Regions from separate parts of the Clostridium mucosae genome, predicted to be linked through region 2. Evidence: a T-box and tRNA genes for the amino acid it is inferred to sense, from the RefSeq annotation. Region 2 holds a T-box; the other regions hold tRNA genes.
The links. The T-box of region 2 lies ahead of metG (methionine--tRNA ligase). A T-box ahead of a tRNA ligase gene usually reads a tRNA of that ligase, here a tRNA-Met.
Positions count from the first base shown of each region.

Region 1: it encodes a tRNA-Met, which carries the amino acid that the T-box ahead of metG (methionine--tRNA ligase) is inferred to sense. The anticodon was not compared.
Region 3: it encodes a tRNA-Met, which carries the amino acid that the T-box ahead of metG (methionine--tRNA ligase) is inferred to sense. The anticodon was not compared.

Region 1 covers NZ_JANKAF010000002.1:198,456-209,323, forward strand. Annotated here, with positions in the region: gene NSA50_RS04225 (hypothetical protein) at 1-89, opposite strand, end outside; gene codA (cytosine deaminase) at 301-1,566, opposite strand; gene codB (cytosine permease) at 1,581-2,831, opposite strand; gene NSA50_RS04240 (molecular chaperone DnaJ) at 3,127-3,915, opposite strand; tRNA gene NSA50_RS04245 (tRNA-Met) at 4,477-4,552, shown strand; gene NSA50_RS04250 (glucose 1-dehydrogenase) at 4,770-5,504, opposite strand; gene NSA50_RS04255 (bleomycin resistance protein) at 5,839-6,234, opposite strand; gene NSA50_RS04260 (hypothetical protein) at 6,397-6,633, shown strand; gene NSA50_RS04265 (class I SAM-dependent methyltransferase) at 7,076-7,810, opposite strand; gene NSA50_RS04270 (ABC-F family ATP-binding cassette domain-containing protein) at 8,216-9,772, opposite strand; gene NSA50_RS04275 (DUF3867 family protein) at 9,930-10,490, opposite strand; gene NSA50_RS04280 (ABC transporter substrate-binding protein) at 10,648-10,868, opposite strand, start outside.
Region 2 covers NZ_JANKAF010000005.1:108,620-119,487, reverse strand. Annotated here, with positions in the region: gene NSA50_RS08135 (Na/Pi cotransporter family protein) at 1-71, opposite strand, end outside; gene metG (methionine--tRNA ligase) at 409-2,037, opposite strand; gene metG (methionine--tRNA ligase) at 2,208-4,151, opposite strand; T-box leader at 4,224-4,462, opposite strand; gene NSA50_RS08120 (SdpI family protein) at 4,520-4,858, opposite strand; gene NSA50_RS08115 (FUSC family protein) at 5,116-5,628, shown strand; gene NSA50_RS08110 (FUSC family protein) at 5,666-6,157, shown strand; gene NSA50_RS08105 (aminopeptidase P family protein) at 6,510-8,276, opposite strand; gene NSA50_RS08100 (DUF5680 domain-containing protein) at 8,451-8,906, shown strand; gene NSA50_RS08095 (Na+/H+ antiporter NhaC family protein) at 9,043-10,770, opposite strand.
Region 3 covers NZ_JANKAF010000017.1:59,661-70,528, forward strand. Annotated here, with positions in the region: gene yqeC (selenium cofactor biosynthesis protein YqeC) at 1-66, shown strand, start outside; gene yqeB (selenium-dependent molybdenum cofactor biosynthesis protein YqeB) at 170-976, shown strand; gene NSA50_RS15785 (molybdopterin-binding protein) at 1,041-1,538, shown strand; gene NSA50_RS15790 (molybdopterin-binding protein) at 1,555-2,541, shown strand; gene yedF (sulfurtransferase-like selenium metabolism protein YedF) at 2,810-3,409, shown strand; gene NSA50_RS15800 (NUDIX hydrolase) at 3,688-4,248, opposite strand; gene NSA50_RS15805 (hydroxyethylthiazole kinase) at 4,437-5,282, shown strand; tRNA gene NSA50_RS15810 (tRNA-Met) at 5,355-5,430, opposite strand; gene rbsK (ribokinase) at 5,623-6,552, shown strand; gene rbsD (D-ribose pyranase) at 6,558-6,953, shown strand; gene NSA50_RS15825 (sugar ABC transporter ATP-binding protein) at 6,971-8,476, shown strand; gene NSA50_RS15830 (ABC transporter permease) at 8,493-9,431, shown strand; gene rbsB (ribose ABC transporter substrate-binding protein RbsB) at 9,452-10,366, shown strand; gene NSA50_RS15840 (LacI family DNA-binding transcriptional regulator) at 10,440-10,868, shown strand, end outside.

The DNA.
Region 1 (10,868 bases), on a different contig from region 2:
TTTAATATTTCTCTATCATTATTATATTTTCTAACATCAATTCTTTCCTTTAAATAAGTAATCATATTATACTTATTATTGAAATCCAATAATTATATAATAAATACTAATGTTTAAATTATATCACCATTGTAATTTAATGTATAGGAACCCATATAATTACTATTAACTTTAATATCTATTATTTCCTTCTAATAAAGAATTATCCTGCTATACCTCTCACTTATTCGTTTTTTCTTTTATTTACAAAAAAATAGAGGATTTATGCCAATAATTGTAAGCATAAATCCTCTATATAAATTATCTTTTAAAATTAATTTCCTTTTCTTCACTCATATTTACAAACGATTTACTAGGAGTAGTTTTAGCAATAACTCTTCCTTCTCTTATGGAATATAAAACTTCTGCTCTTCTTCTAACAGCATCATAACCACTTTCAGCATTTAGTAAAATTAAATTGCCTGGTTTTCCCACTTCTATTCCATATTTATCTTCAATATTTAAAGTTCTTGCACTATTGCTTGATATAAACTTTAATGATTCATTTATATCGTCGTAACCCATCATTTGACATACATGTAACCCAAAGTGCACTACTTCTAGCATATTTCCTGTTCCCATTGGATACCACGGGTCAAATATATCATCATGTCCAAAGCATACATTAATACCTGCTTCATTAAGCTCCTTAACTCTTGTAATACCTCTTCTCTTTGGATATGTATCAAATCTTCCTTGAAGATGAGTGTTTACTAGAGGATTTGAAACAAAATTTATTCCTGACATCTTTAATAATCTAAATAACTTATATGTATATGCATTATTGTATGATCCCATAGCTGTAGTATGGCTAGCAGTTACCTTATTCTTTAAACCTGTTTCTAAAGCTCTTGTAGCAACAACTTCTAAAAACCTTGATTGCTCATCATCTATTTCATCACAGTGAACATCTACTAATACATCATATTTTTTAGCTAATTCAAAAATCTTATTAATAGATTCTACTCCATATTCTCTTGTAAATTCAAAGTGAGGTATTGCCCCTATTACATCTGCACCTAATTTTAAAGCTTCTTCCACTAATTCTAATCCATTTGGATATGAAAGTATTCCTTCTTGTGGAAAAGCTACTATTTGTAATGTAACATAATCTTTTACTTCTTCTCTAACTTCTACCATTGCCTTTAATGCAACTAAGCTATCATCAGTAACATCTACATGAGTTCTTATAAATTGAATTCCATTAGCTACTTGCCATTCTATAGCTTTTTTAGCTCTATTTTTAACGTCTTCCTTAGTTAAAAATTCCTTTCTTTGAGACCATCTTTCAATTCCTTCAAAAAGAGTTCCACTTTTATTCCATTCTGGCTCTCCAGCTGTAAGAGTAGTATCTAAGTGAATATGTGGCTCTATAAAAGGAGCTGAAGCTAATGCTCCATTTCCTTCTATTACTTCTTCATTTTCTAATACTTCTAAATTTTCATCTATCTCTGTAAACTTTCCATCTACTATTCTTATGTCAAATAATCCTTCTCTATCTAAAAGTCTTACTTTTCTAATTAACATATTTTATCCTCACCTTATTTATTAGTTATTTTTGTTCCTATCACATAAACTAACATTGTTGTTATTATTGCATTTAATGCTATAACTCCTACTTGCACAACATTTGCAACGATAAACCCTGCTAAGAATGCTACTATAGCAATCCAGTTTATATCTTGGAATTTTGTCTCTTGTATATTATCATACTTTCTTTTCTTTATAAAGAAGTAATCAGCTATTATTATTCCACCTACTGGAGGTAACATTGAGTTTAAGAAAGTTAAGAATGCTGTAAAGTTATTATTTAACCATATTGCTCCTACTGTTCCTATTAACCCACTAATAATTACTAACTTCTTTTTAGGTAATTTAGTTATATTTGAAAGTCCAAGTCCTGCTGTATAAATTGCATTATCATTAGTTGTCCATATATTTAATCCTAAAACTAATATCGCAGGTAAAATTAATCCTTGTGAAAACATAACATCTGCTATATCTGAGTTACCTGTAACCATTGCCCCTACTGCTCCAAATAAGAACATTAATGAATTTCCTATGAAAAATGCTACTACAGTTGTTGATACTGCTACTTTTTTATTTTTTGAGAATCTCGCAAAATCTGGAGTAGCTGTTCCTCCACTTATAAATGATCCAACACATAATGTTACTGCTGTTACTAATGCCATCTTACTGCTTGGCTCTATGTTCATTAAGCCTTGAACTCCACCTACTGAATTTGTTGCCATTACTGCTGATGTACTACCCAATATAGCTATTGCTGGTACTGCAATTGAACTTAAAATCGTTAAAGATTTCATTCCAAAATAAGCAGTTGCTGTCATTAATAATCCTGTTATTCCAACTAATAAGTATAAGTTTATATTAAATCTATTTGCTACTGGTATTGCAAACATTGCTATTCCAACACCAAACCAACCTATTTGTGTAATACTCGTTATAAAAGATGCTAAATATGATCCTTTTTCACCAAAAGAATATCTAGCAAGTAAATGCATTGAAAGACCTGTGTCTGCTCCTATATATGCTAATAATCCTGTATAACACGCTAATATTAAATTTCCTATAAGTACTGCTATAAAGAAATCCTTCAACGGTAATCCTGTTCCTAAGTTTCCTCCTGTAAGCATACTTGCAGAGAAAAATGTAAATCCAAGCATAACCACAAACATTGAAAAGAATCCCTTTTTATCTTTTTTGTGCACATGATCTAATTCATAATCATGATTTTCATTAATAACTTCTTCTAATAATATCTTTTGTTCCATTTGTATCCCCCTAAATATTATATTTAAGGAAAACCAGTACTTATATTTAATAAAAAACGACCTCTCTATTATATAGAAAGGTCGTTAACGCTTAAAATTAGATATATAAATTAACTCTATATAACCTAATTATTCTATCTGCCGTATCATATCGACCTTATCAGTCTCTCTGGACTAAATTTAAAGGACTAGTTTTCTTGAGACAATTATATATTGATTCTCTAAAGAATGTCAACATATTTCTTATGGTAATAAATTAATTTTTAAATCAAATTTATACAAAACTTATTTTTTATTAGTTAAAAACAAAATCTTTTAATTTATCATTTATTTTATCTAATATTGATGGAACTATTTTTAGTATACTTGGTAAAAATAAAGAAACTACAAATGCCACAGCACATATTACAAATACCTCATAATACATAGGTTGTCCAATATAAACTTGATAGCCATGTATAGAAGCAACTGCAATTGCTGCTATTATGATAACCTTAGTTGCAATCCAAGATATTAAATTAATTATCTTACATAAAAATATTATTATAGATAATATGGCTATTATAGGCAATGCTATTATTTTAAATAAAATTATAATTACTCTACTTACTGTATCTATTTCACTTTTTTGTTTATTTACATCTTTTTTAGAACTTTGTCTTTTATACTTATCTTTATTATTTTCCTTATCTTTATCATTTGAAGAATTCTTTTTATTACTTTTTTGCTTCTTCATTGATGAATTATTAGAAGACGATTTTTTGCTTTTCTTCTTAGTTTCTTCTTGGTCATCATCATACTCAAAATTATTGTTATCAGCCCAATTATCTCTTTTAAAATTATTTTGAAAACCTTCATTTAAACTGTTATTATTAGAGTCATTAACGAAATTTTCTTTATATTGATTTTTTTCTCTTTCCTGTTTTATTTCTTCATAAGCTTTATCAAATACCTCTATAAAAGCCTTGGTTCTTTTCTCATCTCTAACTTCTTCTTTCAACTTATTGACTTTATTTTCATATGCTATTTTTATTTCTTCCATTGATGCATTTTCATCTACACCTAAAATCTTATAATTTTCCATATCTCTTCTCTCCATATTATTTTTTATATAATATATCCCCTATCTTTTGATTAACACTTATTATATCAATATCTATAAACTAATAAAAAGGTAATTCCTTCCTATATACTATTCTATATAAGTAAAAAGCCTAAAAAAGATAAATAACCTCATTATCAAGTTCTAATACCTCTTTGCATATGACTGTCTTCCCATATCAGCAGTAACTTCTTTTTTAAGTTATTCCTAAATAAATCTCTAGTAAATTTATTTATTCATAAAATTATACTAATAAAATGTGCCCCTTCTCATTACAATTTTATCATCAGACAATTCTTGCAATTTTGAACTAACAATTATATCTTCTCCATATGATATTACTATATAATTGTTGAGTTCCATTAAAGACATTAGATTTTAATATAACTTCTTCTTATTTCGTAGCATTTGATACCATATGACACTCTAAGATATCTCTTGTCATCATATGCCATAATATTATGTTATATCATTTTGACATTAACCTTTATTAAGCATATACTAAGGATACAAGTTAGCAAAGCTAATATGTAAATTTAATATCGCGGGATGGAGCAGTTGGCAGCTCGTTGGGCTCATAACCCAAAGGTCGTAGGTTCAAGTCCTGCTCCCGCAACCAAAACCTTACTCTTACTGTAAGGTTTTTTATTATATTTAGAAAAGCCTAGTGATGTAACACTAAGCTTTTCTTATTTATCATATATAAAATTTTATAAACATATTAATAGTTACTAATTTGCTTGTCTTATTTATCAATTCATACAATTAAATATGTAATCTATATGGATATATTATGGTAAATAATTACATAGTTCCTTAGATACCCTATACTTAATCTACATTGCAGTTAATCCACCATCTATAATGAATTCAGATCCTGTTGAATATCTTGATTCATCTGAAGCAAGATAAAGAACTAAATTTGAAACTTCTTCTGGTTTAGCCATTCTTCTCATTGGAATTTGTTTAGCAAAATTCTTAATTATTTCATATGATTCTCCTTCAGTAAGCATTGGTGTTTCTATTACTCCAGGATGCACTGAGTTAACTCTAATTCCAAATGGTGATAATTGAAGTGCTGCTGCCTTTGTCATTCCACGAACTGCAAACTTAGTGTCTGTATAACCAATTGCTCCCCCTACCATTCCATTCATAGATGAAATATTAATTATTGAAGCTGATTCTGTTTTCTTCATAGAAGGAGCTAATGCCTTAATTCCAAGAAAAACAGACACTTGATTTATATCTACAATTTTTCTATATTCTGCTTCAGTCATTTCTAAAATAGATTTATTCATAGTTATTCCAGCATTATTAACTAAAATATTAGCTGGTCCAAATATTTTTTCAGTTTCCTCTACAACTTTCTCCCAACCTGAAGCATCAGTAACATCATGTTTAATAAACTTTGTATTACTACCTAATTCTTGTTCTAATATTCTACCTTCTTCTTCATTTAAGTCAGTAAATACAACTTTTGCACCTTCACTTACAAATAATCTTACATGTGACGCCCCCATTCCACGTGCTCCACCCGTAATAATAGCTACTTTATCTTTTAAACGTTCCATTAATAAATCCTCCTTAGTTAAATCTTCAAATTTATATTATCCTCTTAATTAGCGTTAACAACTTATTATTAACTAATAATTATTAATTAATTAATATTACTATATTAGCAGTTATAAAATATATTATCAAGTTAATTACTATTCAATAATTGTATATTATTTATATTAATTTTATTCTTATAATCCAAGCCCTAATAGTTGAAATAAATAAAAGGTTGTCTCACTAAACAGCAGTGGGACAACCCATTAATATACATATATGTGAACTTTAAATAAATTAAATATATTTACAGCTTTAATAATAATCCTTCTTTTAAGTAATATTTTTACTAAACTAATTATGCATACAAAATCTTAATAAATATCCATTTATATCTTGTACAAGAAATTCTTTTTGTAATATTATTCTCCCATTAGATTCATATTCACTTATAGTTATATCTCTAAATAATTCTATATTATTTTTAACTAGATTATCTCTTAGCTCCTCAACATTGGATACTTTCATCTCAAAATTTATTCCTCTTCCAAATGGGTACACTAATTCACCTGTATTCCAATAGCCATTTACCTCTTCTATCATAATTTGTATATCCTCCAGTGATAAAAAAGCAAATTTATCTTCTACTCTTTCATATTCTAAGTTGAAACCTAAAATATCTATATAGAATTTCTTAGATTCTTCTATATTAATAACGGATAATTCTGGTATTAAACTGTTAAACTTCATTATTTTCATCCCCTTTACAGTAATTTTATCACATAATGATAAATTATAAATAAGCATCATCTTAAAATATTAATTGGTAACCATAGTTACATACTAAATTAATAATTTATATATAATTGTATATGTAATAACATTAAGTAAAAAACTTTAGGAGGTAAAATTATGAGTTGTGGTTGTGGAACAAAAAAAGATGGAAAATCCATTGTTGATAGACTTAGAGAAAAAGGGAAAGCAAATTTAAAATTAAATACTCCTTATCCAATAAAATGTTCATGTGGAGAAGATATCATAATGGAAACATTTGTAACTGTATGTCCAAATTGCAAAATGACTTATGCAATTACTCCATGTTCTCAAAGTGATATTAATAATATAAAAGAAGCTGGCATTAATTATTAATTAAAAGGTATGAGATTTCCCCTCATACCTTTTTTAACACTTCCATACTAATTTCATGTGCCCATATCACCATTCAAAATCTATTTCCTAATATTATTATAATATTTCTTATCTCTACGTCATATTTTCACTTCTTTTGGGTAATTCTAGATTTTGTTACCTTAGCTTCTTTACTTATATATTGATTTCTTATATCTTTTTAATATTTATATTACAATCAATTTCTAAACTCTCTAAAGCATTTAATCTTATAATTTCTAACTAAAAAGAAGTTATCTTTTATACTTACTCTTCTTATAATCTAAGAAATTCCAAATGAATTTCACCTATCCTATTCTCTTTTACTTCTTAGTTTTAACTAAATTCATTTAACTGGATTAAACAATTTTAGTAGCAAATAAAAACTACGTTGGATGTGTATTTTATAGCAATTATTCTATAATTACTTTTTTCTTGCAGATACAAGTAACATCATTGGTCTGCGTAATTCATCAAACATTCCAGGAATAGTGTATAGTAAGTTCTCTGCTGGTTTTGGTTCAACAATTCCTGTTATTTCAAATCCCGCTTTTATAAGGCTGCTTAAGTATGTTGTCAATGTTCTATGATATTTTATAACTTCTTCGCCTAAAAAACTTGCATTACGAAGACCTTCTGTAAAATATTGGTCAACTGGCCAATGTAGAATATTACCTTTGTCATCATAATACCAATCCTGTGTCCCTTGTGCAGTAAAAATAGGATGTTCTACAGAAAAAATAAAATCTCCACCTTTTGAAATACACTTACTTATTTTACTTAAAATATCCTCAAATGATTGAATGTAATGAAGAGCCAATGAACTTATAATAACATCAAATGAATTGTCAGGAAAATCAATATCCTCTATTGGCATGCATATATACTGAATATTTTCTGATTCTGTTTTGTTACTTGCTTCATTTAACATCTTTTCTGAAATATCAACTCCAATAACTGACTTTGCACCATTTTCTATTGCAAATCGGCAATGCCATCCAAAACCACAGCCTAAATCTAAAACTTTTTTACCTTCAAAATCCGGAAACATTTTTTTAAGCTCATGCCACTCTCCAGCACCTTTAAGTCCATTTTTCGAACGATCCATATTACTGTATTTATCAAAAAAATTTTTATCATCATATTTGTTTTGTTTCATTTCTATTACCTCCGTTTTTACTATATTGTATTGTTTCAATAAAGTGTATTCAAGATAAAAAATGATTCTGTATAATTTTTTATAAGTAAGGTCACCAATTGGAAACCCTACTTAATGATTTTTGTGAACTATTTTCTTTATTTTAATACTCAATATAAAACGCCACCATAATCACATACTGACTTTGTATGAAGTAAATCAATCTTTCGATCTATTATAATATTTTAACCTCCTATATATAAGAAGATAGAAGTTAGTTCGTAATTTTGAACAAATTTATCCCAATATTATATATCGAATCTAAATCCATCGAAATAATAAAAAACAGTAATAATACTTATTAGTACTATTACTGTTTTGTTCTATTCTATAAAATAAATCTATATTTAAGCATCACTTTAAAAATTAACAAATTTTAGTAGTCCATTCTTCACAGTTCCATATTTCTGTCACAACATCTCTATAAAACTCTGGTTCGTGTGATACAAGTAAAATTGATCCTTTGTATTCTTTTAATGCCCTCTTTAATTCATCTTTTGCATCTACATCTAAGTGATTTGTAGGCTCATCTAGGATTAGTATATTAGTTTCTGTATTTAATATTTTACATAATCTAACCTTTGCAGCTTCTCCACCTGATAAAACCATTATTTTTGATTCTAATTGCTTTGTTGTTAAACCACATTTAGCAAGGGCCGCTCTTATTTCGTATTGTGTTTTGCTTGGAAACTCTTGCCACACTTCTTCTATACATGTGTTTGTATTTCCACTTCTATCTTCTTGTTCAAAATAACCTATATGTTGGTAGTCTCCTCTATGAACTTTTCCTGATAGTGGCTGTTGTATTCCTAATAAGCTTTTAAGTAATGTTGATTTACCAAGTCCATTTGCTCCAACTAAAGCTATTTTTTGTCCTCTTTCCATATAAAGATTTAATGGCTTTGTAAGTGGTGAATCATATCCTATAACTAAATCTTCAGTTTCAAATATTGTTTTCCCAGCTGTTCTTGCTATTTTAAAGTTGAATTCTGGTTTTGGTTTTTCTTTTGAAAGTTCTATTACTTCCATTTTATCAAGCTTCTTTTGTCTTGATTTAGCCATATTAGCAGTAGCGACATTTGCTTTATTTCTAGCAACGAAGTCTTCTAGTCTAGATATTTCTTTTTGTTGTTTTTCATATGCTGCTTCTAATCTCTTTTTATTTTCATCATATAGTCTCTTAAACTCATAATAGTCTCCAACATATCTTGTTAATTTTCTTTCTTCAACATGATAAATTAAGTTAACCACTGAATTTAAAAATGGTATATCATGAGAAATTAATATAAATGCATTTTCATAATTATTTAAATATCTCTTTAACCACTCTATATGCTCTTCGTCTAAGTAGTTAGTAGGCTCATCTAGAAGTAATATATCTGGATTTTGAAGTAATAACTTTCCAAGTAAGATTTTTGTTCTTTGTCCACCTGATAAATCATCAACATCTTTGTCTAAACCTAAATCTAAAAGTCCAAGTCCCTTTGCTACTTCCTCTACCTTTGCATCGATTATGTAAAATCCATTATGATCTAGTAAATCTTGAATTACTGCTGTTCTTTCAAGCATCTTTTCTAGTTCTTCTGGAGTACAATCTCCCATTTTTTCATAAAGAGAATTCATTTCTGTTTCTAAATCAAATAAGTACTTAAATGCATCTCTTAGTGCATCTCTTATACTTTGTCCTTTTACTAAAGCTGCATGTTGATCCATATATCCAACTCTAACATTATTTGACCAAATAACCTTTCCTTCATCAGGCATAAGTTTATCTGTAACTATATTCATAAATGTTGATTTTCCTTCACCATTAGCTCCAATTAAACCAACGTGCTCCCCCTTTAATAATCTAAAGGATACATCTTCAAAAATAGCTCTATCTCCAAAGCCATGACTCATATCTTTAACTGTTAAAACGCTCATTAATTATCCTCCTGGTTATTAAGTCTATTTTTAAATTTAAATTTTTACTTCTTCATTTTCAATTAATATATTACACAAAAATAAGGTATGATTATAATCACACCTTATTTATTATAAACTATAATTCTACAAAATAAATAGATTTTTTAAAACAATTTTAGTATTCATATTCTTTTACGTCTTCGCAAATAGATATTTTTAATGTATTATCATCAATAACTTTCTTATAAGAGCATAAAAAATCATTTAATTCTAAATCGGTTAAATCAATTTTACCAAAACTTTTTAAAATAACATTTTCTCCTTCTGTTAATATTCCTACATTATTTTTATCATTTTTTATAAAATAATTATTAACAGTTGTTACTTTAATCCTGTCCTTATATTTTTCTTGAAAACTCATTGTTTTTCTTACTTTTTCAATATCTCCTGAGCCTGGTATAACATTGTTAAGTCCTAGTGATTTTATTTGTTCTTCTATAGCAGAAGCATCAAATCCATATCTCTCCATTAACTTAGTTTGCATTTTCAAAAACTTATCTTGTGATATGTTATTTTCCTCCATATACTCCATCATCTTTTTTGTGAAGTCTGCCATGTTTAATTTTCCAGAAGACATATCATAATATAAGGAATATATATACGATTCAAATTTATCTATATCTTTATCATTAACTTTATTTTTTAGCTCATTAAAATCTATAATCTTATCCATAATATACTCAACTCCTACAACTTTAATAGATGTTACTAATATTATACTATTACTATAAACTTTATTCTATTGACTTAATACAATATTAATATTTTTTTAAGAACACTTTTTTAATATCACATTTTCTTTACTATAATTAAATTAAATTTATAAAATCTACTTACTTTGCAGCTTTAACTGCATTCCAAACATCTTCATATAGTCTTAACTTTTCTTGTGGTAAATATTTATAAACTTCGCATCTTTCCATAACTTCTTTAGTCATATATGCACCTTCATTGTTTTTAACTTCTTCTGGTTGCTCTTCCATAGCTAATTTATTTGGAGTAGTGTATCCTATTTCTTCTGCTATTTTATATGCATTCTCCTTGCCACTTACAA
Region 2 (10,868 bases):
ATAAGCTTCATGCCATATAAAAATAAGCCTAATCCACCTATTAAACCTGTTAAAATAGCGAACTTGTCCATCAATTATTCTCCTTATAATTTAAATAATTTCAACCGTTAACATAAAATTAATATTTTGTTAACAAAATTACTATACAACTAATAGCTAAAATTGTAAATATTAAATAGCATGTAAAGTTATCCTTATTTTGAAATTTATCTAGTTATTTTAAGAAGAATATTTATATTGTATTCACAGTTTATTTATTTTTTTGTCACACTATTGTCATATTATTAATGTATTATAATAACTGTAAAGTAGTTAAAGCATTATTATTTACCCCTAAAACCATCTAATGGTCCCTAGATTAAATTATTCCCCAAAGTGATTTAATCTAGGGTTTTTCTATAATTAATATTAAAACTTCTCTTCTTTTAGTCTTTTAACTTCTTCAGAAGCCCTTTTTTTGTCAAGTTTTTTAAATAATATTTCTAAATTTAAAATTTCTCCACTCTGCTTTTCTACATAGCTCCATATAGGCTCTTCTAAACTTAAAGATTCTCTTATCTTGTTGCAAGTATAAGGTATAAAAGGTTCTAATAAGTTGGATAAATTTACAACTGACTGTATGCACTCATAAACCTTATTTTTAATTTCTTTGTTACTCTTTTCTGATCTTGTCTTTAATAATTCATTTTCAATATATTTATTCATTTTTTTCACATAAGACATAATATCTAAAATTGCATTTTTAAACTTTCCTTCTTCTATATTATCTCCTACATCAAAATATAAATTTAGTATTTCATTTTTGAAATCATTTGATATATTTCCATCAGGTATCTTCGAATCATAATTTTCATTTATATAATCAATTGTTTTATTAACAAAATTACTTAATGAACTAACCAAATCTCTATTTACTACATTTATAAAATCTCTCCAAGTAAAATCAGTATCCTTTACTTCTGGAGAATTCAATGCTAAGTAATATCTAAATTCATCAACATCATAATTATCAACTATATAGTCACCCCATATAGCCCAATTTTTAACTGACGAAAAATTTTTTCCTTCTAATTTCATATATTCGCTTGATATAACTCTCAAATTAGGATTTTTTATTCCAATTCCCGCTAATATAGCTGGAAATATTACAGTATGGAAAGGAATATTATCTTTACCATGAACAAAGTAAACCCTTGAGTCCTCTCCCTGCCAATATTCTCTCCAATCTTTATTTCTTTCTTCTAAGCACTTCATACTAGCTGTTAAATACCCCATTACAGCTTCAATCCAAACGAATATTTTTTTATCATCATATCCTTCTAAAGGAACATCTACTCCCCAATTAAAATCTCTTGTAACCGCTCTATCTCTTAATCCTTCATCTAAATATCTCTTTACTATTTTTTGAGCATTTTCTCTCCAACCCTTTTGCCTAATTAAAAGTCTTCTAACGTCATTCTCAAAACTTGAAAGTGAGAAAAATAAATGTTTTGTTTCTTTTAATATTGTTTCATTTCCGCAAAGCTTACATCTTCTATCTAAAAGTTCTTCTGAATCTATTACCTCCAAGCAGTTTTCACATTGATCTCCTGAGGCAATCTCTCCACAATGTGGACACTTTCCTTCTATATACCTGTCTGATAAAAATTCATTGCAATTTTCACAATACGTTTGCTCGATTTCCTTTTCATATATATACTCCTTATTATATAATTCAAGGATAAATGCCTTAACCTTTTCTTCGTGATAATCAGAATGAGTCTTCTCAAACACATCGAAAGAGAATCCTAAACTATCAAAACATCTCTTAAACTTATCATGATATTTAATAGTTGCTTCTAATGGTGTTATCCCCTCTTCCTTTGCTTTCATAGTTACTGGAGTACCATGACAATCTGTTCCTGATAAAAATACAACTTCATCTCCCATAAGTCTATGATATCTGGCAATTATATCACCTGGAAGTAATACTGCAATTCTTCCTAAATGTAATGGACCATTTGCATAAGGCCATGCGTTTCCAACAATTATATTCATAAAAACCCCCTTATATTTAATTGACAATTTATAATGCACAATTGATAATTATGGAGAAAACTCAGCTAATAGCTGAGTTTTTGTAATAAATATATTATTAGAAATTTCTCCTTTTGGAGAAATTTCATCCAAAATTGTCCATTGTCAATTATCCATTATTCATTCTTTAATTATCTAACTACGCTTCCTGTTGGTAGTTCTCCTGGATTTACTAATTTTAGTAAGCTATCATCATCTGTTGATGCTGCTAATATCATACCTTGTGATAATTCTCCTCTTAATGTCACAGGTTTTAGGTTTGCTACTAATACTACATATTTACCAACTAGTTCTTCTGGTTTGTAGTATTGTGCAATTCCTGAAACTACCTGTCTTTCTTCTCCATTTAAATCTACCTTTAGTTTTAATAACTTTTTAGCTTTCTTTATAGGCTCACATTCTAATACTTTTACTACTCTTAAATCTATTTTCTCGAAGTCCTCTATAGTTATTTCTTCTTTAATTGGAGTTATTTCTCTTTTTTCTTCTTTTTTATTAGCTGCTAATTGTGCTTCTCTTAATGCATCTAACTCTGCTAATTTTTTATCTACATCTATTCTTGGGAATAAAGCTTCACCTTTTTGAACCTTAGTTCCAACTATTGTTCCATTAAAATTATCTAATGATTCAAATGTAGTATTGCTCGCATTTATTTGCTCATTAATTTTCTTACTTGTATCTGGTAAGAATGCAGATAGTAAAACTGATGAGAATCTTAAACTTTCTACTAAGTTATATAAAACTGTTCCAAGTCTTTCTTTCTTTTCTTCATCCTTAGCTAATATCCAAGGAGTTGTTTCATCTATATATTTATTAGCTCTACCTATTAATTCAAATATATGCTCTAATGCTTCTGGGATTCTTAAATCATCTATAGCCTTATTAACTTTCTTTGGAGTTTCTAATGCTAAGCTTATTAATTCATCATCTATAGCTTCTTTTACATTATTATTTGGAATTACTCCATCAAAATATTTTTCAATCATAGCTACAGTTCTTGATAAAAGATTTCCTAAATCATTACATAAATCTGAATTTATCTTCTTTATAAATATCTCATTATTAAATAATCCATCTGAGCCAAATGGTATTTCTCTTAATAGATAATATCTAACTGCATCAACACCAAAGTTTTCAACTAAAGTTACTGGGTCAACCACGTTACCTTTAGATTTAGACATCTTTCCGCCATCAACAAGTAACCATCCATGTCCGAATACTTGCTTTGGTAACGGTAAATCTAATGCCATTAACATAATTGGCCAATAGATAGTATGGAATCTTAAAATATCCTTACCTATTAAATGTACGTCTGCTGGCCAATACTTATCATATAAATCTGTATTATCACTACCATATCCTAATGCTGTTATATAGTTTGAAAGTGCATCTATCCAGACATAAACAACATGGTTTTCATCAAAAGTTACAGGAACTCCCCAGTTAAAACTAGTTCTTGATACGCAAAGATCTTGTAAGCCTGGCTTTAAGAAATTATTAACCATTTCATTTTTTCTTGATTCTGGTTGTATAAAATCTGGATGTGCTTCAATATACTCCATTAACTTATCAGCATAATTACTCATCTTAAAGAAGTAAGCTTCTTCCTTTGATTTTTCTACTGGTCTACCACAATCTGGACAATTACCATTAACTAATTGAGTTTCTGTCCAGAAAGATTCACACGGAGTACAGTATAAACCTTCATATGATGATTTATAAATATCTCCTTTGTCATATAATTTTTTAAATATATCTTGAACAGCTTTTATATGATAATCATCAGTTGTTCTGATAAATTTATCATAGCTAATATTCATCATCTTCCATAAGTCTTTTATTCCTGATACTATTTCATCTACGTGTTCCTTTGGTGTTATTCCCTTTTCTTCTGCTATTCTTTGTATCTTTTGACCATGTTCATCTGTTCCAGTCAAAAACATTACATCATATCCTGTTAATCTCTTATATCTTGCAAGAGCATCTGCTGCTACAGTTGTATAAGTGTTTCCAATATGAAGTTTAGTTGATGGATAATAAATTGGTGTAGTTATATAATATGTCTTCTTACACATACCATTTTTCCTCCCTAACATTGTTATCTTCTTTATAATAAAAAAATCTCTATATAGGTATATTAAGACCTATATAGAGACGTATTATACGTGTTACCACTCTAATTCATACTTATTTCACAATAAATATCTCAATAGGTGAATTTAATCACCCTGCAATATAACGGTTGCTCCCGTATTTCTCTAACATTTATAGCTCAAGAAATATGCTCCAAGTCCATCTTCATAAAGATTCTTGTCGCTAGCTTTCACCTTACCTAGCTCTCTTTAAGACATTCTTTCTTTACTACTCTTCTTTTCATCGCATTTTTTATTTATTATTATGATATTCTATATTAAAAATACTGTCAATTCTTTTTAATACATCATTATTTATCAAATTTCTTTTTTATTAGATTATCTATCATTGTCCTTGATAATAAGACCATAAATAAACTAAATAGCAATATAAATGTAAAGGTGTTTTCACCAATTATAAATAATAATATTGCATTAAAAATAAATACCCCTGTACCTACAGCTCCATATATTTTAGCTGCTAATTTATTTGAATACTCCCATGAATATTTATCCTTTAATGAATACTTATTTTTATATCCAATTTTCGTATCTGGATATTTAGTAGAACTCGCTTCAAATAGTCCCCCTAAAATAAACATCCCTAATGGAATTATTTCTACTATTAATAAATAAAGCCAAAAACTCATATAATCAATCCTTATTAAACATATTTGTAATATTTATATTTTATAATATCAATAACTGCATCTGCAATATATATTTATAAGTATGTGGTTACTATTTATTTATATTTAGTAACTACATACTTATAAATATAATTGTTACTCTAAAGACACTTACACTTTTTTACATAATCCCATCAACCCAAGTTATATTTCCATGCTAATTTTGTATAATCTATATGATATAATATGTATAAGGGATTGGGATTGGAGTTGATACTATGGAAAAATTTGAATTACCTCATCTAGGTTCTAGAAATATTAAAACAGGACTTTCAGTTTTAATTTGCCTTATATTTTGGCCAAATTCTCTTTTTGCCGCAATAGCAGCTGTAATCTGTATGCAAGATACAGTAGAAAATTCAGTTAAAATTGGCCTTAATAGATTGATAGGTACTTTACTTGGTGGTATATTAGGAGTTTTATTACTTTTCACAATTAACAAATTAAATTTAACATCATTTGCAACAGTAATAACTGCTTTAGGTGTATCACTAATAATTTATATTTGTAATATTATAAAAAAGCCTGCTGCGTGTTCTATTGCTTCTATTGTATTGATTGGGATACTTATTTCTCATAGATATGATGATCCATTAATGTATTCCATTAGAAGAACTGTAGAAACAGCATTTGGAATAATAATTGCTCTAATTATTAACAAATATATTCATCCACCAAAAAGTAAAAAACAAAAGACAAATGAAAAATTAGAAAATGTAAATAATAAATAAAATAAATATATTTACAAAAGATTAAGGAGAAAATAATATGAATTTCATGATTCCTAAAGTTGGACTTAGAACCATAAAAACTGCAGTTTCAGTATTTCTGTGCTTATTACTATTTCCTAATGAGCCTTTCTTCGCTTGTTTAACTGCTGTTATCTGTGTACAAGATACAGTTGCAAACTCAGTTAAAATGGCAATAAACAGAGGCCTTGGAACAATAGTTGGAGCAATTATAGGATTATTATTTTTAATTATTTGTAGATACTTCAAATTTAATATTGAATTCATGACTTTAAGTAAGATATTAATTTATATATCTATATCTATCGGTATCATAGTAGTTATCTATTCTTGTAACTTACTAAAAAAGCCTGGAGCAATTAATGTATCATGCATTGCATTTCTTGGAGTAACTACTATTCACGCTTTCACAGACCCATTCTATTATGCAGTTAATAGAATAATAGAAACTCTTTTTGGTATTCTAATAGCTTTACTTGTTAATAAGTTTATCTTACCACCTAAGGAGTAACTTCTTATGATAAGAAAACTTGGTTGTAGCAAAATAAATTTTGATATTAACCAGTAAAAATGGAAGTTCTAATTCGAGCCTCCATTTTGCGCATATATAATATACACCAAAATTTCTATTTAAATTTAAAAACATCTTTAATTAAGTAAAATTAACGGTTTAAAAAAGGCTCTCGTTTCGTAATCCACTTTATAAAAAGTTAATATGCAAGTATAGAGGGAGTCGCGAAACGCGACCGCCCTTTCATAAAATAAAAAATTCACTTTTTCAAGATACTAAAGCTTACTTGAAATTTAATAAATTAAATCTTAAATTAAATAGATTTATAAGACTGTACCTTTTTCATTAATAACTATATCTCTCTTGTTTGAATTTTTAGGAATTCCTTTTCTTCATCATTCAGATATGGATTTAACTTTTCAAATACAGTTTTATGATAGTTATTTAACCAATCCTTTTCTTCGTTTGTAAGCATTTCTACAATTACTCCATTTAAGTCTATTGGACAGTATGATATCGTCTTAAATCCATAGAACTCTCCAAACTCTTTAGAATTTATATCTTCTACCACTAAAAGAGTATTTTCTATTCTTATTCCATGCTTACCTTCCTTGTACACACCAGGCTCATTAGTTATTATCATTCCTGGTTCTAATACTGTTAAATTTCCTTCTGGTCTTATTCCCTGTGGTCCCTCATGGACATTCAAGAAGTATCCAACACCATGACCTGTTCCACACTTATAATCTATTCCATAATTCCATAATGGCCTTCTAGCTAATATATCTAAATTCATTCCTGTAGTACCTTTTAAGAATTTTGCTGTTGATAAAGCTATATGTCCTTTTAGTACAAGGGTAAAATCTCTCTTTTCTTCTTCAGTTACATTTCCTAAAATAAAAGTTCTAGTTATATCTGTTGTTCCATCAAGATATTGCCCACCAGAATCTACAAGAAACAGCCCTTCTTCTTTTAACTCATAGTCAGTTACTTCCGTCGCTGAATAATGCATCATAGCTGCATGATCTTTATAACCTGCTATAGTTCCAAAGCTGTCACCCTTGTAGTTCTCTCCTTTAGATCTAAATTCAGTTAACTTTTTACTTGCTGATATTTCTGTTACCTTTTCTTTTCCTAGAGTATCATTTAACCATTTTATAAATTTAACCATAGCAATACCATCTCTAACTTGAGATTTTTCAGTATTTGCTATTTCAACTTCATTTTTTATAGCCTTTAATTTTGTAGTAATATTCATTTCATTTATCACTTTTATATCACCACTTAAGCATGAATATATCTTAGCATTTACTTTATTTAGATCCAACATAGTCGTACCCTTTATTAATTTCACATGCTCTTCTATTTCATCATATTCATATATTTCAAAGCCTTCATTTTTCAGCTTCTCTCTTGTATAATTATCTACCTTATCATTATTTATATATAAGTTTGCATGACTTTCATTTATAAGAACATAAGAAAGTGCTACGGGATTAAATTTAACATCATTTCCTCTAATATTACAAAGCCATGCTATATCATCTAAAGAAGATATTATATAATTTTTAGCACCTTTTTCTTTCATATATTTTCTAACTTGCTGTAATTTTTCTGAAGCATATTTACCAGAATAAACTTCATCATGTATAAATATTTTACCTTTTGGTAATTCAGGCCTTGTTATCCAAATATCTTTTAATAAATCGTACTCCATGCTAATACTAAAATTATTTTCTTTAGCAATGTCTAAAAATACTTTGTATTGATTAACTGAAAATAATCTTCCATCAAACCCCAAAGTTTTTTCAGATTTAATATTTTCCTTTATCCATTCTTCAAGAGTTGGATATCCAGGAGTTCTCATTTTCATAAGCAAAATTCCGCTTCCATCAAGCTCTCTTTCTGCCTGAATAAAATATCTACCATCAGTCCATAAAAATGCTTCTTTTAACCCAACCAAGAGTACTCCTGCTGAACCTGTAAATCCTGATATAAATTCTCTTCCCTTAAAATACTCAGCAACATATTCGCTTTGATGTGAATCGCTACTTGGAATAATATAATAATCTATTTTCTCTTTTTTCATAAATTCTCTAAGCTTTTCTAAATTATTCATATTTTCTCCTTTCATAATCTTATATATTTTTTATAAATAATATTATATCTATATATTTCATGATAATCTATACATTCATTTCACCCTAAATATAGTATATTTTTACAAAAATTGTTGATTTAGTTATAGTTTTTTTATATAATTTATTTGTTGTATAAAAAGGGGGAGACTTATATGGGAGACTTATCTAAATTTAAAGATTTTATTGTAGAAGCTAAGAAAAACACTTATGCTTCTGGAGCTAAGAAAGAAAAATCATCTAGACCAAACTCAAAAGACTACGCTTATAAAAAATATAATTATTATTACCTTGATAGTCATGTTGGAGATAAGGAATTCATAGGCGAGGAATTAGTTTGGCTTAGTGAAAAGGTTTGCTGGGGGATGAATTATAAAGGACAAGTTCTTGTTAATGAAACACCATCTGGATTTAACAAGTTTTTAAAAAAAGCTTTAAAAAATGTATCCGAAGATTCTCCATTCAGAGGCCCAAAATATTTTGAAGATGAAGATTTTATTTATGAATGTAAGTGGGATGGAGATTTATCCTTATTTAATGGAGTTGAATCAATATCTCATAAAGGAAATGAAGTATTCAGACTTTATTTCCATGGTGGAAACCTTAAATAAATATTTCCAACTTAGAATGAAGCTCTACAAATAAACATCTTGTAGAGCTTCATTTACTATATATGGTATTTCAAATCTTTAATATAACTAGACTATAATACTAGTTAATTATTATTCCAAGTTAATTTATCATTTTTTACTTTACTTCTTCAACCTTCTTACCTAATATTTGTACTCCTAAGAACACTGCTATTATTGATATCGGGAGAACTACATACCACTGTAATCCAAAACCTGCTGGTATATATCCAAATATAATTGTTATGGATGCTATAAATAAAGCATACCACATTTGAGTATTTACGTGTGCTATATGATTGCATCCAGCTCCCATTGATGAAAGAATAGTAGTATCTGATATCGGTGAACAATGATCACCAAAAATAGCTCCTGTTAATACTGCACTTGTACTAACAATTACATAACTCATATCAGGATTCATCGAATATGACAATGGTATTGCAAGCGGCATCAATATTCCCATAGTTCCATAAGCAGTTCCTGTTGCAAATGAAATAATTGCACCTAGTATAAATATAAGGCTTGGTAATAAGAAATTAGGTAATGATCCTGAAAGTAATGAAACAAGATATTTTGCTGTTCCTAAATCTTTTATTACAGAACTAAGTGACCACGCTAATAATAATATTACTCCTGTTATTAATAAAGGTTTCATACCGTCTATCCATGTATCTATAGCTTCTGAAATTGTAAATATTTTTTTAGCTACTCCCATTATTATAGATACTATACTTGCTACTAATGCTGATTGGAATAACGCAACAGATGCATCTGATGCACTAAAAGCTTCTTGTATAGCTTTAAATGATAATGGTGAATTAGTAATTATTTGTTGAAGTGAAACGTCATCTCCCCCCATTATTGCAGAGTAACCACTAAAATAGAAACAAAGTAATGCCGTCACAACTAGTACACCGATTGGAATTATGGCATTCCATATACTTAGCTTTATCCCTTCTTTTGGTTCAAGTTCAGCATGATCCATATTGGACTCTACTGCAACTTCTTCATCTTTAGAATTTAATCCCCTTCTCCTTGCTTCTATTTCTGCCTTATACATAGGTCCAAACTCTTTTAATAATATTGAAGTAATAAATACAAAAAATAGTATCAGTATATTATAAAATCTATAAGGTATAGTTTGTAAGAAAATCCCAAAAGCATCAACTTCTTGACCTATACCATTAATAAAGGCATCATTTATTAAACCAACCTCTAATCCTATCCATGTCGATACAATGGCTAATCCAGCTATTGGTGCTGCTGTTGCATCTATAATAAATGCTAATCTTTCTCTTGATATCTTCATTTTATCTGATACTGGTTTCATGATAGGTCCAACTATTAATGAATTAGCATAGTCATCAAAAAACACAGCTAATCCTAATAAAAGAGTAACTACTTGAGTGCTTTTGGCAGTTTTAGCTTTTCTTGCTAGTACTTCTGCAACAGCCTTAGCGCCCCCCATCTTAGCAACTAAATGTATAACTCCTCCTATAACTAATACCTGAAGAATTATACCAGCATTCCAAGGATCAGCTAATGAGTTTAAAACTCTAGATACAAAATCCAAAAACGAATTTATAATAGCATTAAAAAGTGAATTGTCCACTAGTTGTACTAAGAAAGTTCCTGATAATGTTCCAATAAATAAAGATATAATTACATTCTTCGTTAAAAAAGCTAATACTATTGCAATAACAGGTGGTATTAAAGTTAATAACCCATAATGATTTGCATTAGATGTAGCTATATCTACCTCTTCTGCAAAGACTATTGATGTTGATAGTAATATCATCATAATAGTCAATAATGCTACTTTTAAACTTTTTTTATTATTCATATTTAATCCCCCTTAATGTAATTTTGTAAATAATTAAAGGGCAGAAATTAAAAAGAGCCTTGAGTTTTCACTCAAGGCTCTAAATATACTTTAAACTA
Region 3 (10,868 bases), on a different contig from region 2:
AAGTTGTTAAATAAAATAATATATGGAAGTTTAAAAAATAAAATTTATAAAATAGTGTTAATGTAGAGTTTATAGATTACTAATTTAGAAGAGATTTATTTAAGTGAAGTAGTAAAGTTAAAGATATATATTTATTTTAATATAAATTATAAGAAAGAGGATGGGAGCTATGGATTTAGGGACTGTAATAGTAAGAGGTGGAGGAGATATAGCATCTGGAACAATACAAAAGTTATATAGAAGTGGATTTAATGTATTAGTTTTAGAAATAGAAAAACCAACTGCAATTAGAAGAAACGTAGCATTTAGTGATGCTATATATAATGGAGAAGCTGAGGTAGAAGGAATAAAAGCAATTCGTGCATATAATCTAGATGATATAAATAATGCATTTAAGAATAAATTTATTCCAATAGTAGTAGATGCTAATGGAGAGTTTATTAATAAAATTAAGCCATTTGTAGTAGTGGATGCCATACTAGCTAAAAAAAATTTAGGAACCAATAAGGAAATGGCACCAATAACAATAGCACTAGGACCAGGATTTGAGGCTGGTGTTGATGTTGATGTTGTTATAGAAACAATGAGGGGGCATAACCTAGGAAGGTTAATATTTGAAGGTTATGCAATGCCTAATACTGGTGTACCAGGAGAAATTGCTGGTTATTCAAAAGAGAGAGTAATATATAGTGAAGCAAATGGAGTTATAAAGAATTATAAATTTATAGGTGACATAGTTAAAAAAGGTGAAGTTTTGGCAGCAATAGGTAATGAAAAAGTATTAGCACCTATAGATGGGTTACTTAGAGGTATTATAAAAGATGGAACAAGAGTTGAAATAGGATTAAAAATAGGAGATATAGATCCAAGGTTAAAAGAAATAAATAATTATACTACAATTTCAGATAAAGCTAGAAATATAGGAGGTGGTGTATTAGAAGCTTTATTAATGATTAAAAATAAAAAAGGTATATGAAGTTTTTATTAATTATGTATAAAAATAATTCCTAATTAAAACATGAGAATTAGTCAAGAAAGGTATGGGATTAATGATAACAGCAGGGCTGATAACTGTAGATGATAAAGAATATAAAAAGGGAGATGATGATTATAGGGAAAAAATAATTAAAAGATATTTAGAAAATAGAGGGCATCAAATATTAAGATGTAAAATTTTAAAAAGTAATCAAGTAGATATAGAAAATGAAATGAAGTATATGAGTGATGAACTGAAAGTAGATTTAATACTAACAAGCGGAGGAATTGGATGTCGCCCAACAGATATTGTTCCAGAGGCAACAAGAAATATAATTATAAAAGAAGTAAGTGGTATTTCAGAGGGAATAAGATACTATAATTTGCAAATGAGTAAAAATATAATGCTCTCAAGAGGGGTTTCTGGTATTAGAGAAAAAACATTAATAGTTAATTTACCAGAGAATCCTAAATTTCTAATTTCATCCTTAGATTTTGCTTTAGGAACAATTGAATATGGAGTAGAAATGGTAATTGGTAGAATAAAAGATTGTGTTATATGATAAAAGAGGTGAACATATGAAAGTTATAGATGTAAGAGAGGCTATAGGATGTGCTTTATGCCATGATATTACTAAAGTAGTTCCAGGAGAATTTAAAGGTGTAGCTTTTAAAAAGGGACATATAATTGAGGAAAAGGATATAGATGAGCTTTTATCAATAGGAAAAGATCATATTTATATATGGGATGAAGATGAAAATTTAGTTCATGAAAATGAAGCAGCAGAATTTCTTAAAGATATATGTGCAGGTAGTGGATTGACTTTTTCAGAAGTTAAGGAAGGGAAAATAGAATTCTTTGCTGCTATAGATGGACTCCTTAAAATAGATTTAGATTTACTTGTTAAATTAAACTCTATAGATGAAGTTATTCTATCAACTATTAAGAATGATACAGTTGTTAAAAAGGGAGATAAAATTGCTGCAACTAAGGTTATCCCATTAGCAATTAAAAAAGAAAAATTACTTAAAGTTCAAAGTGTTGTAAGTAAAAAGATAATAAATGTTATTCCAATTAAACCGAAAAAAGTTGCAATAGTTACAACTGGAAACGAAGTGTATTATGGAAGAATACAAGATGCATTTAAAGGTGTTATAGAAAAGAAGATATATCCATATGGTTGTGATATTATTGGACAAACAATTATAAAAGATAATTTAGTAGAAATAAAAGAAGCAATAAATCATTGGCTTGAAAAGGGTGCAGAAATGATACTTTGCACTGGAGGAATGTCTGTTGATGCTGATGATTTAACGCCTAAAGCAATAAGGGAAATTGGAGCAGAAATTATTTCTTATGGTACTCCTATTTTTCCAGGCGCTATGTTCCTAATTTCTTATAAAGGAGACATACCAATATTAGGATTACCTGGAGGAGTAATTTTTTCAGAAAGCACTGCTTTTGATGTGATATTACCAAGAGTTTTAGCCGGAGAAAAATTAACTAAGTATGACATAGCAAGTTATAGTCATGGAGGCTTGTGCATTGCTAACGATTATATATAAGGTATAATAAAGATTTCAAATTTTAATAAGATATCTATATAATCGATATTAGCTACATATAATTAGTAGTTTGATAACTTATATTAAAGATTAAATAATATATTCGATTTTAATTTTTCTATTATGTTTAAGCAAGTTCTTTATCTATTTAATATACATATAGTTTTAATTATTTGTAATATTAATTGAAGCATATATAAAATTAGCGCTATAATTAAAGTATAAGATAAAATAAAGGTAGTAAATTATAAAATGAAGAGGTGGCAGTATGAATGTTATAGATTGTAAGGGACTAGCGTGTCCTATGCCTGTTATAAAAACAAAGAAATATTTTGACTTAGAAGATTCAAAGGAAACTTTAGTAATAGTAGATAACGAGGTTGCTAAAAATAATATATTAAGATTAGCTAAAGGATTAAAGCTAAATAGTAGTTTTGAAGAAGAAAATGGATTATATACAATTCAATTAGCAAAGGGCGAATTTACTACAATACATCAAGATGTATATAAAGAAGAAATTGTTAATCAGACAGTTGCTCCAACTATATTAGTTTCATCAAATTTACTTGGTAATGGTGATGATAGATTAGGGGAAACTCTAATGAAAGTATATATTAATACATTAGCGGAAGCAGAGGTGCTACCAGAAAATTTAATGTTCATAAATGGTGGAGTAAAGTTAACTTGTTCAGGGTCAGATGTTTTAGATAGTTTAAATTCTATGAGAGAAAAAGGTGTAAACATAATAAGCTGTGGAGCATGCCTTGATTTTTATAACTTAAAGGACGAGCTTAAAGTTGGCGAGATTGGAAATATGTATCAAATTATAGACTTAATGAATAGAAGTGGAAATACTATAAAATTATAAATATAAAAGCTACGATAAATAGAAAATGCTTTGTATTTATATTTTTCAAAATTTTTTTATTATTTTATTTATAAACTGCATATTTTAATAGTAGAAAGTTATTGGAATTAGTAAATTTAATAAGATATAAAGGGGGTCGCGTTTCGTTACCCCCTTTGCATATATAACCGATGAAGTGTCATGTGTAGTCTAAATCAATGTGATGATTTTTTTGTCAATAAAACACAAGATTTTTAGTGAAGAATAGATAATTACACAGAATTATCTATTTTCTATATTTAATAAAATTGTTTAATCTTTTGATTGAATTTTTCATATAGCTTAATCATATCTAGCTCTGTTGAGTAAACTCCAACCTCATCTATTGGAATCCATTTAACGCCACTATTTTCATCTTCTTTTATGAAAAGTTCATCATTTTCATCAGCTTCTAATAAATAAGCAACTGATAAATGTAGGTGAGAAGCGATTTCTTTACCTTTTTTTATATGTGCAGGAACAGGTAAAACATCTAATGAAAAAATTTTATTATCTAATGCTTTTATATTTTTAACACCTGTTTCTTCTTTAGCTTCTTTTATAGCAACGTAAAGTAAATCTTCATCCCCATCAGCATGGCCACCAGTCCAAGACCAAGAGTTATATATATTATGATAAATCATAAGTACTTTTGTTTTATCTTTATTTACTATGTATCCAGAACTAGTGATATGGGCAAGTGGGTTTTCCCTAGTTAAAAGATTATTAAAATTATTTATTGCATATAAAATTGCTTCTTTATCGGCTATTTCCTGTTTAGTATAAGGTACATAGCTTTTAATTTCTTCTATCCAACTCATAAATTTCTCCTTTGAATTACTAATTTTATTAATTTTAATTATATAACAAAATATGTGATTAAACTATTAGCCTATAGAAAAATAAATATGTAACATATGAAAATATAGTCGAATAAAATATATCGATGTAGTATATGAAATAGAAACATCGGCATAATTTAAGTTCAGGATGTAAGAGAGGATACAAAATGCAAATTGGTATAAGGGCATTAGACGAGAGTTTGAACTTGCAGAAAAAAAAGAACCCTCTTATACACTGTATCTCTAATTCAGTTTCAGCAAAAGATCTAGCACAAGGAATTTTATGCTATAATGGTCACTCAATATTTAGTAATTCTACTGAAGAATCACCAGATATAACTTCAAAATGTGATTGTCTATTAATTAATTTAGAAGATTTAAATGCAGCAAGAGTAGATATAATAGAAAAAGCAATTAGAGTAGCAAGAAGAAAAGGTATCCCTGTAGTTTTAGATATAATGGGAGTTGATTTTTCGTTTTTTAGAAAAGAAATAGCATTAAGATTCATAAATAGATACAATATAAACGTCGTTAAGGGAAAGTTAGAGGAATTTAAAGTATTAATCCAAAGTGATGATAAATTAAAGAACAAAGACTTTACCAGTTCAAGGGTAAAAGAAAATATAGAGGTTAGAGTGAGCTTAAGAAGTTTTTCAAAAAGATTTAACACCATAACAGTAGTTCAGTGTGAAGATTATTATTTAACTGATGGATTTAGTGAGTTTTATTTAGAAGGTGAGCGAGAAAGGTTTAATAATATATTTGGTGTTGAATCAATATTGTGTGGATTAATTTCTGTAGGGGTTGCATCTGCAAGCAATAATGAACAAATATTTAGAGCCGTCTTAGTTGCTATTATGACTATAGCAGTAAGTGAAAAAATAGCTGTACAAAAGAACTTAAAACCTGAAAAAAATATATGGTTAAAAGAGTACTTATTAGATGAAATAGAGAATATAAATTCAGAAAAACTAAATAGATTAGCAAAAGTTGAATATTCATTTGTAAGATAAAGAAGATAAAATATTAACATCAAAAAGTAATTAATAAAAATTAAAAAGCTTTGGATATATCCAAAGCTTTTTTGGTTGCGGGAGCAGGACTTGAACCTACGACCTTCGGGTTATGAGCCCGACGAGCTGCCAACTGCTCCATCCCGCGATATTAAGTTACTAACCTTAGTCAGTGAATTAAGTATATCATTATTATAACATAAAGTAAAGGAAGATATGCAAAAATTTTTAGAATTTTTTTAAAAAAAGTGCTTGAAAAACGTTTACAGATGGTTTATTATATAGTTAACCGATTTAGTAAACCGATTTACTAAAAAATAATTATTTAGGAGAGAGATTTATGAATAAGATATGTGTACTTGGAAGCATGAATATGGATTTAGTTTTAAAGGTTAAGGATATACCACAAGTAGGAGAAACTATTTTATCAAAATCTTTTGAAAAGATATCAGGTGGAAAGGGAGCAAATCAAGCAGTAGCAGCTAAAAGAAGTGGCTCAGAAGTAGTAATGATATCTAAGATAGGTAGAGATGATAATGGCTTAATACTTAAAAATAAATTAAAAGAAGATAATATAGATGTAAGTTTTATATATGAAGATGAAAAAGAAGCAACAGGAATGGCAATTATAATGGTTAACGATAACGGAAACAATTCAATAATAGTTGTTCCAGGATCCAATATGACAATAAATGAAGAAGAAATTAATAAATCAGAAAAAGCATTAAAAGAAAGTGATATATTAATATCTCAATTTGAAACACCAGAAGAAATTACTTTTAAAGCATTTAAAAAGGCTAAGGATTTTGGAAAAGTAACAATACTAAATCCTGCACCAGCTAAAAAAATAAATGATGAACTTTTAAAAGTAACAGATATTATAGTACCAAATGAAACAGAAGCAGAAGTTTTAACTGGTATAAAAGTAGAAAATTTAGAAGATGCAAAAAAAGCAGCAGAAGTTTTCTTAAATAAAGGAGTTAAATTTGTAATTATAACTTTAGGATCAAGGGGAGCTGCAGTAATAGGAAAAGAATTTAGTGAAGTAGTACCAGCATTTAAAGTAAATGCAATAGATACAACAGCTGCAGGAGATAGCTTTATAGGAGGCTTAAGTTCAAAGTTAGATGTGAAAAATCTAAATAAAGAAAACCTTATAAAAGCAGTAACATTTGGAAATAAGGTATCATCAATAGCAGTTCAAAGAAAAGGAGCACAACCTTCAATACCATATTTAAAAGAAGTGGAAGAGGTTTATGGAGAGGAGTAATACTAATGAGAAAGACATCATTATTAAATAGTAATTTAAGTTCAGTAATATCAAAAATGGGACACACAGATATGTTAGCAATTGGTGACTGTGGTTTACCAATACCAAATGAAACAGAAAGAATAGACCTAGCATTAATAAATGGAATTCCAACATTTATGCAAACTTTGAAAGCAGCATTAGAAGAACTACAAATAGAAGAAGTAATATTAGCAAAAGAAACAGAAGATATAAGTCCAAAACTTTTTGAAGAAATAAAAGAAATTATAGGAGATGTAAAAATAACATTTGTATCTCATGAAGAATTGAAAAGAAACTTAAAGGAATGTAAGGCAGTAGTTAGAACAGGTGAACAAACACCGTATGCAAATATAATTTTAAAATCAGGAGTTGTATTTTAGTTAAGGAGGGTATTTATATGAGTACAAGAATACCAATGCTAAGAATGGAGGGAGTATCAAAAATATTCCCAGGGGTTAAGGCCCTAGATAATGTTGATATAACAGCTTATGGTGGAGAAGTTACAGCTTTAATGGGTGAAAATGGAGCTGGTAAGTCTACATTGATGAAGATATTAAGTGGAGTATATCAAAAAGATGAAGGTAAAGTATTTATAGATGGAGAAGAAGCCCATATCAAAGGAATAAAATCAGCAGAAGAATATGGTGTTACTATTATCCATCAAGAAATGAGTGTCTTAAATAACTTAACAGTTGCAGAAAATATATTCTTAGGAAATGAAAAGTATCATAAGTTTACTGGGAAAATAAATAAAAAGGAACTTATAGAAAGAAGTAAATTATTCTTAGATCAAATAGGTGCAAATATAAATCCAAATACTCTTGTTTCTAGCTTAAATGTTGGGGAAAAGCAAATGGTAGAAATAGCAAAAGCTTTAACTAAGAATGCAAGAGTAATAATAATGGATGAGCCAACTACAGCTTTAACAGAAGTAGAAACTAAGAATTTATTTAAAGTAATAGACAGCTTAAAGAAAAAAGGAATTGCAATAATTTATATATCTCATAGAATGGAAGAAATATTTGCTATATGTGATAGAGTTGAAGTTCTTAGGGATGGGAAATATGCAGGGAATGCCTTAATTAAAGATATTGATAATGACAAATTAATTTCAATGATGGTTGGGAGAAAAATAGAAGACCAATTCCCTTACAGAGAAGTAAAGGTTGGAAAAGATATTTTAGAAGTTGAAAATTTAAATTCAAATGTTGGAATAAAAGATATAAGTTTCAGCGTAAAAGAAGGAGAAATCTTAGGAATAGCTGGTCTTATGGGATCTGGAAGAACAGAAGTTGCAAAAACAATCTTTGGAGAATATAAAAAGACTTCTGGAACAATAAAGATTAAAGGAAAAGAAATTGATATAAAAAATATTCAAGAAGCAATAGATAATGGAATTTGCTATTTATCAGAAGATAGAAAAAAAGAAGGCTGTGTTCTTAGCTTATCTGTAGCTGAAAATATGATTTTATCTAATTTAAAAAAATATGAAAGCAAAATGATGGCTATAGATAAAAATAAAGCAACAAAAGATGTTGATTATTACATAGATAAAATTAAGATAAAAACACCGAATAGAGATCAATTAATAAAAAATTTAAGTGGAGGTAATCAACAAAAGGTTATACTTGCAAAATGGCTTATGTTATCTCCAGAAGTATTAATAATTGATGAACCTACAAGGGGGATAGATGTAGGAGCAAAGAAGGAAATATACGAATTATTAAATGAACTTAAAGCATCTGGAAAGGCGATAATAATGATATCTTCAGATTTACCAGAAGTTTTAGGAATAAGTGATAGAATTCTTGTTATGAGTGAAGGAAAAATATCAGGAGAATTAAAAAGAGAAGAAGCTTCACAAGAAAGCATAATGAAATTAGCTGTTGGAATGAATAAATAGTTGGGAGGATACAATTATGAATATTAATATAAAAGAAACTGCATCTAAATACAAATCTCTTATAGGATTAGTGCTACTATGTGCGATAATCACATTTGTTACACCATCATTTTTATCACTATCAAACATTACTAATGTTTTTACACAAGTTTCAGTTAATGCAATAATTGCAGTAGGTATGACTTTTGTTATCTTAACTGGTGGAATAGATTTATCAGTTGGGTCAACTTTAGCAATTAGTGGAGCATTATCAGCATCAATAATCAAATCAACAGGAAGTGTTACATTAGCAATAGTAGTTGCAGCTTTAGTTGGTATAGCAATTGGTTTAGTAAATGGACTTTTAATATCAAAAGGTAAGTTACAAGCATTTATAGCAACACTTGCAACAATGACAATATTTAGAGGTGCTACTTTAGTATTTACAAATGGAACTCCAATTTCTAAGTTACCAGAAAAATTCGTTAATATAGGTAATGGAAAAATCGGATTCATGCCAATTCCAGTTATCATCACTGTAATCGTTTCTATAATAGCAATTTATGTTTTATCACAAACAAGATTTGGTAGATATCTTTATGCATTAGGTGGAAATGAAGATTCAGCTAGATTATCAGGTATAAACACAGATAAAATTAAAACTTTAGTATATGTAGTTTCAGGTTTTGCATCAGCAATTGCAGGGGTAATTATAACTAGTAGAATAGCATCAGCTTCACCAAATGCAGGAACAAGCTTTGAATTAGATGCAATAGCAGCAGTTGTTATTGGAGGTACATCATTAGCAGGTGGAGAAGGTAAAATCACAGGAACATTAATAGGTGCTCTTATCATAGGAGTATTAAATAACGGATTAAACTTAATGAATGTATCACCATTTTATCAATCAATAGTAAAAGGATTAGTTATCTTAATAGCAGTATTATTAGATAAGAAGAGCAGAAAGAAAGCATAATTGAAATAGGAGGAGATAACATGAAAGGTATAAAAAAGATATTAGCATTTTCTCTAGTAGCCATAGTTTCAATGAGTTTCTTTATGGGATGCTCAAATAGAAATAGTGACAAAAAGATTGGAATAGTTTTATCCACTTTAAATAATCCTTTCTTTGTTAGCATGAAAGAAGGGGCAGAAAAAGAAGCTGAAAGGCTAGGATTTGAGTTAATAGTTTTAGATTCACAAAATGACCCAGCTAAGGAAAGATCTAATGTAGAAGATTTAATACAACTTGGTGTAGTAGCCTTATTAATCAATCCAACAGATAGTGATGCTGTTGTTAAATCAGTAGAAGTTGCAAATAAGGCAAATATACCAGTAATTACTTTAGATAGACAATCAAATGGTGGAGAAGTTACAAGCCATATAGCTTCAGATAATATAAAGGGCGGAGCTATGGCAGCAGAATTTGTTTTAGAAAAGCTTGGAAATGAAGCAAATATAAATGTAGTTGAACTTCAAGGTATTCCAGGAGCATCAGCAACTAGAGATAGAGGAGCTGGATTCCATAGCATTTTAGATGATAAAGCAAATGTTAAGTTTGTTTCAAGCCAAGCAGCAGATTTTGATAGACAAAAGGGTTTATCAGTAATGGAAAATATACTACAAGGTAATTCAGATGTCCAAGTAGTATTTGCTCATAATGATGAAATGGCTCTTGGAGCAGCAAAGGCAATTGGAACAAGCAATGTTAAGGCGATGGTTATTGGATTCGATGGAAATGAAGATGCTCTAGATGCAGTTGAAAAAGGAGAAATGATTGCAACAGTAGCACAACAACCAGATTTAATTGGTGCATTAGGAGTTGAATTAGCATTAAAAATATATAATGGTGAAGCTGTAGATAAAGAAATAGCAGCTGATCTAAAAATTGTTAGTAATCAAAATTATTAGTAAAGTTGTCAAATAAATATTAATTAACTATGGTATAATCGTATATGTAAAACTGCAATAAGGAGTGGAATTTATGAGTAAGGTAACTCTTTTAGATATAGCAAAACATGCAAATGTATCTAGAACTACAGCCTCCATGGTATTAAATAATAAAGATATTAGTGTTTCAGATGAAACAAGAAATAGAATTTTAGAAGCAGTAAAAGAACTAAACTATATACCAAATTCTCTAGCAAGAAGTTTAAGCACAAAGAAAAGTTATACTATAGGCTTTATTATTCCAGATATAGAAAATCCATTCTTTGCAGAAATGGCAAAGGCTATTGAAACAGAAGCAGAAAAACAAGGATATAGTGTGATCTTATGTAATACTTTTAATAGCAGTAAGAAAGAAGAAGAGTATATAAGATTATTAATAAGCAAACTAGTCGACGGAGTAATAATTGTAGCAAATGGTAAAAGGAACAATTCTATAAGTATGCTAAAATCTAATGAGGTACCA